DNA from 3 places in the Streptomyces sp. NPDC033221 genome. Region 1 is predicted to be linked to each of the others. Evidence: predicted binding sites of a transcription regulator. Region 1 holds the regulator's gene; each other region holds the start of a gene.
The links. Region 1 encodes HrcA, which represses chaperone genes, less so after heat shock. Its sites were predicted from a motif close to TTNGCACTCNGNNNNNCNGAGTGCNAA; they were not measured.
Positions count from the first base shown of each region.

Region 2: a site for HrcA is predicted at 1,779-1,805, ahead of groES (co-chaperone GroES). Genes of this name have one in related genera too.
Region 3: a site for HrcA is predicted at 1,390-1,416, ahead of groL (chaperonin GroEL). Genes of this name have one in related genera too.

Region 1 covers NZ_JBVIQN010000022.1:11,006-14,280, reverse strand. The annotation lists gene ACZ53K_RS26120 (nitronate monooxygenase) at 1-201, opposite strand, end outside; gene dnaJ (molecular chaperone DnaJ) at 452-1,585, opposite strand; gene hrcA (heat-inducible transcriptional repressor HrcA) at 1,586-2,602, opposite strand; gene ACZ53K_RS26105 (MBL fold metallo-hydrolase) at 2,854-3,275, shown strand, end outside.
Region 2 covers NZ_JBVIQN010000004.1:181,984-185,258, reverse strand. The annotation lists gene ACZ53K_RS06650 (sensor histidine kinase) at 1-607, opposite strand, end outside; gene ACZ53K_RS06645 (response regulator transcription factor) at 663-1,343, opposite strand; gene groES (co-chaperone GroES) at 1,952-2,260, shown strand; gene groL (chaperonin GroEL) at 2,364-3,275, shown strand, end outside.
Region 3 covers NZ_JBVIQN010000005.1:241,623-244,897, reverse strand. The annotation lists gene thrC (threonine synthase) at 1-161, shown strand, start outside; gene ACZ53K_RS08735 (MoaD/ThiS family protein) at 318-596, shown strand; gene ACZ53K_RS08730 (cold-shock protein) at 1,036-1,239, shown strand; gene groL (chaperonin GroEL) at 1,603-3,228, shown strand.

The sequences.
Region 1 (3,275 bases):
GACGCCGAAGGGGCGGTCGGTGAGCCCGCGCAGCTGCTTGATCTCCTGGTACATGCCGTCCGCGGTCTTGTACCCGGCGGCCAGGAATCCGAGCCCGCCGGCTCCGCTGACGGCGGCGACCAGCTCCGGGCGGGCGACGCCGCCTGCCATGGGGGCCTGCGCGATCGGATAGCGGCAGAGATCGGTCAGCGCTGTGGGCATGACCACATCGTGTCACGCCGCACGCGGGGGCCCGAACCGGGCCCGGACGCACCAAGATCAAACAGGTCCGGCGATCAGGGCACTTCGGGCGGGGGCCGGGGCCTTTCGGGCAGGGGCCGGTGTCCTTCGGGCCGCGGCCAAGGCCCTTTCGGGCGGAGACGGCGAACGGCGGCCGGGCCGGGTGGCCCGACCGCCGTCCATCCGGCACCGACACAGGTCGGCGGGCCGGCGGGTTCAGCGGGTCAACGGATCAGCGCCCGTTGAACGCGTCCTTGAGCCGCGAGAACAGCCCCTGCTGCCCCGGCTGGAACTGCCCCGTCGGGCGCTCCTCACCGCGCAGCTTGGCGAGCCGCCGCAGCAGCTCCTCCTGCTCCGCGTCCAGCTTGGAGGGCGTGATGACCTCGACGTGCACGATGAGGTCGCCGCGCCCGTTGCCGCGCAGATGCGTGACACCGCGGCCGTGCAGCGGGATCGACTGGCCGGACTGGGTGCCGGGCCGGATGTCGATCTCCTCCACGCCGTCCAGCGTCTCCAGCGGGCACTTCGTGCCCAGCGCCGCCGCCGTCATCGGGATCGTGACCGTGCAGTGCAGGTCGTCGCCGCGCCGCTGGAACGTCGGGTGCGCCAGTTCGTGGATCTCCACGTACAGGTCACCGGCCGGGCCGCCGCCGGGGCCGACCTCGCCCTCGCCCGCGAGCTGGATACGGGTGCCGTTGTCCACACCGGCCGGGATCTTGACCGTCAGCGTGCGGCGCGACCGGATACGGCCGTCGCCGGCGCACTCCGGGCACGGGGTCGGCACGACCGTACCGAAGCCCTGGCACTGCGGGCACGGCCGCGAGGTCATGACCTGGCCCAGGAAGGACCGGGTGACCTGCGAGACCTCGCCGCGGCCGCGGCACATGTCACAGGTCTGCGCCGAGGTGCCCGGCGCCGCGCCCTCACCCGAACAGGTCGTACAGACCACGGCGGTGTCGACCTGGATGTCCTTGGTGGTCCCGAAGGCCGCCTCGTCCAGCTCGACGTCCAGCCGGATCATGGCGTCCTGGCCGCGCCGCGTGCGGGACCGCGGTCCGCGCTGCGACGCCGTGCCGAAGAACGCGTCCATGATGTCGGAGAAGTTGCCGAAGCCCGCGCCGAAGCCGCCGGCCCCGCCGCCACCCGCCTGCGAGAGGGGGTCCCCGCCGAGGTCGTAGACCTGCTTCTTCTGCGGGTCCGACAGCACCTCGTAAGCGGCGTTGATCTCCTTGAACCGCTCCTGGGTCTTCGGGTCGGGGTTCACATCCGGGTGCAGCTCGCGGGCCAGCCGCCGGAAAGCCTTCTTGATCTCGTCCTGCGAGGCATCGCGTCGTACGCCCAGGACCGCGTAATAGTCCGTGGCCACTTACGACTCCGCGAGGATCTGTCCGACGTAACGTGCCACTGCGCGTACCGCTCCCATCGTTCCGGGGTAGTCCATGCGGGTCGGTCCGACCACGCCGAGTTTGGCGACTGCCTCGTCGCCCGAACCGTAGCCGACCGCGACGACCGATGTGGAAGTCAGGCCCTCATGAGCATTCTCATGCCCGATGCGTACGGTCATGCCGGAGTCCTTGGCCTCCCCGAGCAGTTTGAGGAGCACCACCTGCTCCTCCAGGGCCTCCAGCACCGGCCGGATGGTCAGGGGAAAATCGTGCCCGAAGCGCGTGAGATTGGCGGTGCCGCCGATCATCAGCCGCTCTTCGGTCTCCTCCACCAGAGTCTCCAGCAACACCGACAGCACTGTCGAGACCGTGCCCCGGTCCTCCTGCTCGAAGGAGTCCGGGAGATCCTGCACGAGCTGCGGCACATCGGTGAACCGCCGCCCCACCACGCGGCTGTTCAGCCGCGCCCGCAGGTCCGCCAAGGAGGTCTCGCCGAACGGCGCCGGGCAGTCCACCATGCGCTGCTCGACCCGGCCGGTGTCCGTGATCAGGACCAGCATCAGCCGGGCCGGTGCCAGCGACAGCAGTTCCACGTGCCGCACCGTGGACCGGGTCAGCGACGGGTACTGCACGACGGCGACCTGCCGCGTCAGCTGCGCCAGCAGCCGTACCGTACGGCCCACCACGTCGTCCAGGTCGACGGCGCCGTCCAGGAAGTTCTGGATGGCGCGCCGCTCGGGGCTGGAAAGCGGCTTGACGCCGGCCAGCTTGTCGACGAAGAGGCGGTAGCCCTTGTCCGTCGGGATGCGTCCGGCGCTGGTGTGCGGCTGGGCGATGAAGCCCTCGTCCTCCAGCGCGGCCATGTCGTTGCGGACCGTGGCGGGTGAGACACCGAGCTGGTGCCGCTGGGTCAGCGCCTTGGAGCCGACCGGCTCCTCGGTTCCGACATAGTCCTGGACGATGGCGCGCAGCACTTCGAGCCTGCGTTCACTGAGCATCGCGCACACCTCCAGTCCGGCCGTGTCACCGGCGCGCGGCCGGGTTCTTCCGGGTCGTCTTCCCTGGCACTCATCAGGTCCGAGTGCCAGACCCTGACCAAGTGTACGGCCGGGTCACCTGGGCAGGGCAAGGGCGGCGGTACCGGAGTCGCACTCCGGGCTCCCGCGAAAGACGTACCGCGGGCCCCGGCCGGCATCCGGAACCCCCGGTCCGGCGGGCAACGCTATCGCGATACGGCTAGCGTCTCGGTATGCGTACGACTTGGGAAGAGGCCGGGTGGGAACAGCTCGGCGCGGGCGTCGGGCGCCGCCGGATGCCCGGCTGGGACGAGACGGCCGGTGCCGTCGTGGGCTCGTCCGGCGTACTGATCGTCGACACCGGCGCCACGATCCGCGACGGCGCCGGGCTGCGCCGGCAACTGCGCGGTATCGCGGGCCGGGAAGTGACACACGTCGCGCTGACCCACCCCCACTTCGATCACGTCCTGGGCACCGCGGCCTTCGCGGGCGTCCAGGTCTTCGGCGCCGCCGGACTCGACGAGTACCTGCCGCGCGCCCAGGACGAACTGCGGCGCGGCGCGGTGTCGTACGGCGTGGACCCGGACGCCGCCGCGGAGGCCGCCGACCTCCTCGTCCGCCCGCACCACCTCGTCTCCGGCGAACGCACCCTGGA
Region 2 (3,275 bases), on a different contig from region 1:
TGACGGCGGCCAGCTCCGTCCGGATGGCCGTGACCGGCCGCAGCGCCAGCCCGGTCACCGCCCAGGCGATGGCGGCGGCCAGCGCGATCAGTGGCGGGGCGCTGGCGAGCAGGGCGACGCCGATGGCGTGCGTGGCGTCGTCAACGTCCGACAGCACGGTCACGGCGTACACATACCGCTCCCCGTCCCGCTCCTGCCCGCTGCCACCGGGCGGCGTGGCACGGACCACCACCACGTCCGCGCGCGTACCGCCCGCCGCCGCGGCCGGGGAGCCGGTGATGACGCGGTCGGCGGAATCCTGGCCCGGGGCCGGCCGGAAACCCCGCAGCTCGGCGGCGAGCGGATCAGCCGTACGGAGACTCGTGGCCACGACCTGGCCCGCCGCGTCCAGAACCAGCACCAGGTCGACGCCGTCGGCCGGCGAGGACAGCACCTCGGGCAGCGCGCCGGTGTCCGCCTGCGCGGCGACCTTGCGGGCGGCGACTTCGGTACGGCTGGTGGTGTTGTCCAGGAGATTGGCGCGCAGCAGCGCGTAGAGCCAGCCGCCGCCGACGGCCAGCACGAGAGCCATGGCGAGGGCGGCGGCCGCGGCGGTACGGCCGCGCATGGACGCGGGCCGGGTCCGGAACCGGCTGCTCCCGGCCCGGGGCGGTGGCCGGCGGTCAGCCCTCATCGGGCGCCATCCGATAGCCCGTGCCGTGCACGGTACGGATGGAATGGCGGCCGAACGGCACATCGACCTTCTTGCGCAGCGACGAGACGTACACCTCGACGATGTTGGGGTCCACGTCGGCCGGCGAGTCCCACACCTCGTCGAGGATGTCCCGCTTGGCGACCGCCTGGCCGTCGCCCGCCATGAGACAGCGCAGCACGCCCAGTTCGCGGGCGGTCAGCTCGATGTCGGTGTCCCCGCGGCGGCAGCGGCGGGCGTCGGCGTCCAGAGTGAGATCGCCGCTCTGAAGGGTACGGGGGCGCTCCGCCGCACGGCCGCGGCGGGTGAGCGCGCGCAACCGGGCAAGCAGCACGACGAACGAGAACGGCTTCGTCAGGTAGTCATCGGCGCCCGCGTCCAGCCCCTCGGCGACGTCGTACTCGCCGTCCTTGGCGGTCAGCATCAGCACAGGCGTCCAGTCGGCGCCACGCCGCAGCCGCCCACAGATCTCGTACCCGCTGGGCCCCGGCAGCATCACATCCAGCACGATCGCGTCATACGACCCGGTCAGCGCGAGCTCCAGCCCCCGGTGACCATCCCGCGCCACGTCAACCCAGTGCCCCTCGGCAGCCAGCCCCCGCCGCAAGGAGTCGGCCAGCCCTTCTTCATCCTCGACGACCAGTATGTGCATGGGGACATTGTCACGGTTCGGGACCATTCCTGGGGGGTCGGGCTGGGTACAAGGCTCTGGGGCCGAGTCCACAGCCGGGTGATGCGCACGGCCTCCCAGCGCCCCACGCCCCGCGAGCCTCCTCACAGGGTGGGCGCCCAACCAGAGTCACCATCTTTCCCCTCCCCCCACCGGCCGGGAGTCGCAGAGCCACGGGAGGGAGAGTTGGCCCCCTGCGCGCACCCGCACCCAAAAACCAACCCCTGCGAACCCGGCGCGAAGCGCCACCCCTCGCGCGAAGCGCGAACGTTCACACCAAGAGCGGCGACCCTTCACCCGACCCCCGCGCGCACAGCGCGCAGCGCACAGCGCCCCGCAGGTCAGGATTGCCGAACCCTCCACCTGGGCAAGGTGCCGTACGGACCCCCGCCCCACCCAAGACGCGCCGCGAGCAAATTGGCACTCCGCTTGACCGAGTGCTAACCGCGTCATAGTCTCGGCCCTGGCACTCTCCACCGGGGAGTGCCAAACACAGCGACGGGCAGGTCCGGCACCCGCGACGACGGATCCACCTGGTCGCCACCTCAGACAGTTAACCCCGTGAGATCTCCGAAGGGGGAGGTCGGATCGTGACGACCGCCAGCTCCAAGGTTGCCATCAAGCCGCTCGAGGACCGCATTGTGGTCCAGCCGCTCGACGCCGAGCAGACCACGGCTTCGGGCCTGGTCATTCCGGACACTGCCAAGGAGAAGCCCCAGGAGGGCGTCGTCCTGGCCGTGGGCCCGGGCCGCTTCGAGGACGGCAACCGTCTTCCGCTCGACGTATCCGTCGGCGACGTCGTGCTCTACAGCAAGTACGGCGGCACCGAGGTGAAGTACAACGGCGAGGAGTACCTCGTTCTCTCGGCGCGCGACGTGCTCGCGATCGTCGAGAAGTAATTCACCGAAGATTGCCTTGTTCTGCGCCCCTGGTTCCCGCGTCTAAACAACCGGTTTCCCGGGGCGCAGTTCGTTGCAGAGAACGACTAAGGACACGTAACTCATGGCGAAGATCCTGAAGTTCGACGAGGACGCCCGTCGCGCCCTTGAGCGCGGCGTCAACAAGCTTGCCGACACCGTGAAGGTGACGATCGGCCCCAAGGGCCGCAACGTCGTCATCGACAAGAAGTTCGGCGCCCCCACGATCACCAACGACGGTGTCACCATCGCCCGCGAGGTCGAGGTCGACGACCCGTACGAGAACCTCGGCGCGCAGCTGGTGAAGGAGGTGGCGACCAAGACCAACGACATCGCTGGTGACGGCACCACCACCGCCACCGTGCTGGCGCAGGCGCTGGTCCGCGAGGGCCTGCGCAACGTTGCCGCGGGTGCTTCCCCGGCCGCCCTGAAGAAGGGCATCGACGCCGCGGTCAAGGCCGTGTCCGAGGACCTCCTCGCGACCGCCCGCCCGATCGACGAGAAGTCCGACATCGCCGCCGTCGCCGGTCTGTCCGCCCAGGACAAGCAGGTCGGCGAGCTGATCGCCGAGGCGATGGACAAGGTCGGCAAGGACGGTGTCATCACCGTCGAGGAGTCCAACACCTTCGGTCTGGAGCTGGACTTCACCGAGGGCATGGCCTTCGACAAGGGTTACCTCTCGCCCTACATGGTCACCGACCAGGAGCGGATGGAAGCGGTCCTGGAGGACCCGTACATCCTGATCCACCAGGGCAAGATCGGCTCGATCCAGGACCTGCTGCCGCTGCTGGAGAAGGTCATCCAGGCCGGCTCCTCGAAGCCGCTGCTGATCATCGCCGAGGACGTCGAGGGCGAGGCCCTGTCGACCCTGGTCGTCAACAAGATCCGCGGCACCTTCAACGCCGTCGCCGTCAAGGCGCCCGGCTTCGGTGACCGCCGCAAGGCGATGCTGGGCGACATGGCCGCGCTGACCGGCGCGACCGTCATCGCCGAGGAG
Region 3 (3,275 bases), on a different contig from region 1:
AGCTGATCGAGGACGGCCTGCTCGACCCGGCGCTGACCACCGTCGTGCTGAACACCGGCGACGGGCTCAAGACGCTGGACGCCGTCGCGCCGACGACCGGGCCCACGGCCACCATCCGGCCGAGCCTGGACGCGTTCCGCGCCGCCGGTCTGGCGGGCTGACCGCCGCGCGTGGCCCCGCACACCCGTGCGCGGCCGTACGCATCCGTACGCGTCGGCACACACCGGTACGCGTCGGCGCGCCTCCGTCCGCGCCAGCGCCCACCGGCGCGCCCGCGCCCCTACGCACCCCTCCCGCAAGCTGGAAGGCAGCACATCATGAGCGTCAACGTCCGCATCCCGACCATCCTGCGCACCTACACCGGCGGCCAGTCCGAGGTCCCCGCCGAGGGGGCGACGCTCTCCGAGGTCATCAAGGATCTGGAGAAGAACCACGCCGGCATCGCGGCCCGCGTTCTGGACGACACGGGCAAGCTGCGCCGCTTCGTGAACGTGTACGTCAACGACGACGACGTGCGCTTCGAGCAGGGCCTGGCGACGCCGACGCCGGACGGCGCGGGCGTCTCGATCATCCCGGCGGTGGCCGGCGGCTGCTGAGCCGCCCGCCTGGGAGGCCCGACGATCTTTTTCGGCCCATCCCCGGGCCAACGGCTGAAATCACCCCGTCCGGCACGAAGCGGACGGGGTGATTCCGTCTTGTTAAAGGCGATACAGTTGAGGCGTTCCCCCGTTGAGCGCGTGCCGGAGGCATAAGAGACCCCGGCAAGTTGTGCGCGAAGTGTGGACATGATTTGTCGCGTTGGTGAGCTTTTGCCCGGCCCGACTTGCCCTGGAACAAGGGCATTTCTCCCTGTATTTGCGATTGTTCGCGAGCAGAATTCTCGTCCGACTGACCTGTTGCGCTGGGCAGTTGGACAGATACATTCAGCGGCGGTCGACGCGTTCCGGCGCACACCCCCTCCTGTCGGGGGGTGAGGTCTGACCCGGGTCCGCGGAGTGCGGTCCTGTGCAAGGGCCAGTAATAGGGGAGTTAGGCATGGCTCAGGGCACCGTCAAGTGGTTCAACGCGGAGAAGGGGTACGGCTTCATCGCGGTCGACGGTGGTGCGGATGTATTCGTCCACTACAGCGCGATCCAGATGGACGGTTACCGCACCCTTGAGGAGGGTCAGCGGGTCGAGTTCGAGATCTCGCAGGGCCAGAAAGGGCCGCAGGCGGACATGGTCCGCGTGGCCGGCTGAAGCGCCGACCGACTGCTGCGTCGAAGGCCCGCGTCCCCTTGTGGGGGCGCGGGCCTTCTGTGTTTGGGTGGGCTGTACAAGGGAGCGTCGGCTCACCCGGACGGGTGCGGTTTGACACCCGGCCCCCGAAGGGGAAGCTCCTCCAAGCCGCTTGCACTCTCCTGGGCCGAGTGCTAATCATTGCGTTAGCACTCTACGAGTGAGAGTGACAGCTAAGGACCGACTCGGTGAGGTCCGCGGGCAGGTGGGGCAAGGAACCACCGGCTCGCAGACCGTCCGTCGCGGGCGCCAGCGCGGTCCGGAGTATCCACCCTCCCCCAGACGCAGTCCGGGGGGACCCCCAGTCCGGGAGGACCACTTCACATGGCCAAGATCATCGCGTTCGACGAGGAGGCACGGCGCGGTCTCGAGCGCGGGATGAACCAGCTCGCCGACGCCGTCAAGGTCACCCTTGGCCCCAAGGGCCGCAACGTCGTCCTCGAGAAGAAGTGGGGCGCCCCCACGATCACCAACGATGGTGTGTCCATCGCCAAGGAGATCGAGCTCGAGGACCCGTACGAGAAGATCGGCGCCGAGCTGGTCAAGGAGGTCGCGAAGAAGACGGACGACGTCGCCGGTGACGGCACGACGACCGCGACCGTCCTGGCCCAGGCCCTGGTCCGCGAGGGCCTGCGCAACGTGGCCGCCGGCGCCAACCCGATGGCCCTCAAGCGCGGCATCGAGCGCGCCGTCGAGGCCGTCTCCGCCGCCCTGCTGGAGCAGGCCAAGGACGTGGAGACCAAGGAGCAGATCGCTTCGACCGCCTCCATCTCCGCCGCCGACACCCAGATCGGCGAGCTGATCGCCGAGGCCATGGACAAGGTCGGCAAGGAAGGCGTCATCACCGTCGAGGAGTCCCAGACCTTCGGTCTGGAGCTGGAGCTCACCGAGGGTATGCGCTTCGACAAGGGCTACATCTCGGCGTACTTCGCCACCGACATGGAGCGTATGGAGGCGTCGCTCGACGACCCGTACATCCTCATCGTCAACTCGAAGATCTCCAACGTGAAGGACCTCCTTCCGCTGCTGGAGAAGGTCATGCAGTCGGGCAAGCCGCTGCTGATCATCGCCGAGGACGTCGAGGGCGAGGCCCTGTCGACCCTGGTCGTCAACAAGATCCGCGGCACCTTCAAGTCCGTCGCCGTCAAGGCCCCGGGCTTCGGCGACCGCCGCAAGGCCATGCTCGGCGACATCGCCATCCTCACCGGTGGCACGGTCATCTCCGAGGAGGTCGGCCTCAAGCTGGAGAACGCCGGTCTCGACCTGCTGGGCCGCGCCCGCAAGGTCGTCATCACCAAGGACGAGACCACCATCGTCGACGGTGCCGGTGACAGCGAGCAGGTCCAGGGCCGCGTCAACCAGATCCGCGCCGAGATCGAGAACAGCGACTCGGACTACGACCGCGAGAAGCTCCAGGAGCGTCTGGCGAAGCTGGCCGGCGGCGTGGCCGTCATCAAGGCCGGTGCCGCCACCGAGGTCGAGCTCAAGGAGCGCAAGCACCGCATCGAGGACGCCGTTCGCAACGCGAAGGCGGCCGTCGAGGAGGGCATCGTCGCCGGCGGTGGCGTCGCCCTGCTGCAGGCTTCCTCGGTCTTCGAGAAGCTGGAGCTCGAAGGTGACGAGGCCACCGGTGCCGCCGCTGTGAAGCTGGCCCTGGAGGCCCCGCTGAAGCAGATCTCCGTCAACGGCGGCCTTGAGGGCGGCGTCGTCGTGGAGAAGGTGCGCAACCTGGCCGTCGGCCACGGCCTGAACGCCGCGACCGGCGAGTACGTCGACATGATCGCCGAGGGCATCATCGACCCCGCCAAGGTCACGCGCTCCGCGCTGCAGAACGCCGCGTCGATCGCCGCGCTGTTCCTGACCACCGAGGCCGTCATCGCCGACAAGCCGGAGAAGGCCGCCGCGGGCGGCGCTCCGGGCGGCATGCCGGGCGGTGACATGGACTTCTGATCCTCCCGGATCACCTGTCCTCAGATCGCTGGGGCGGCACCCCTCCT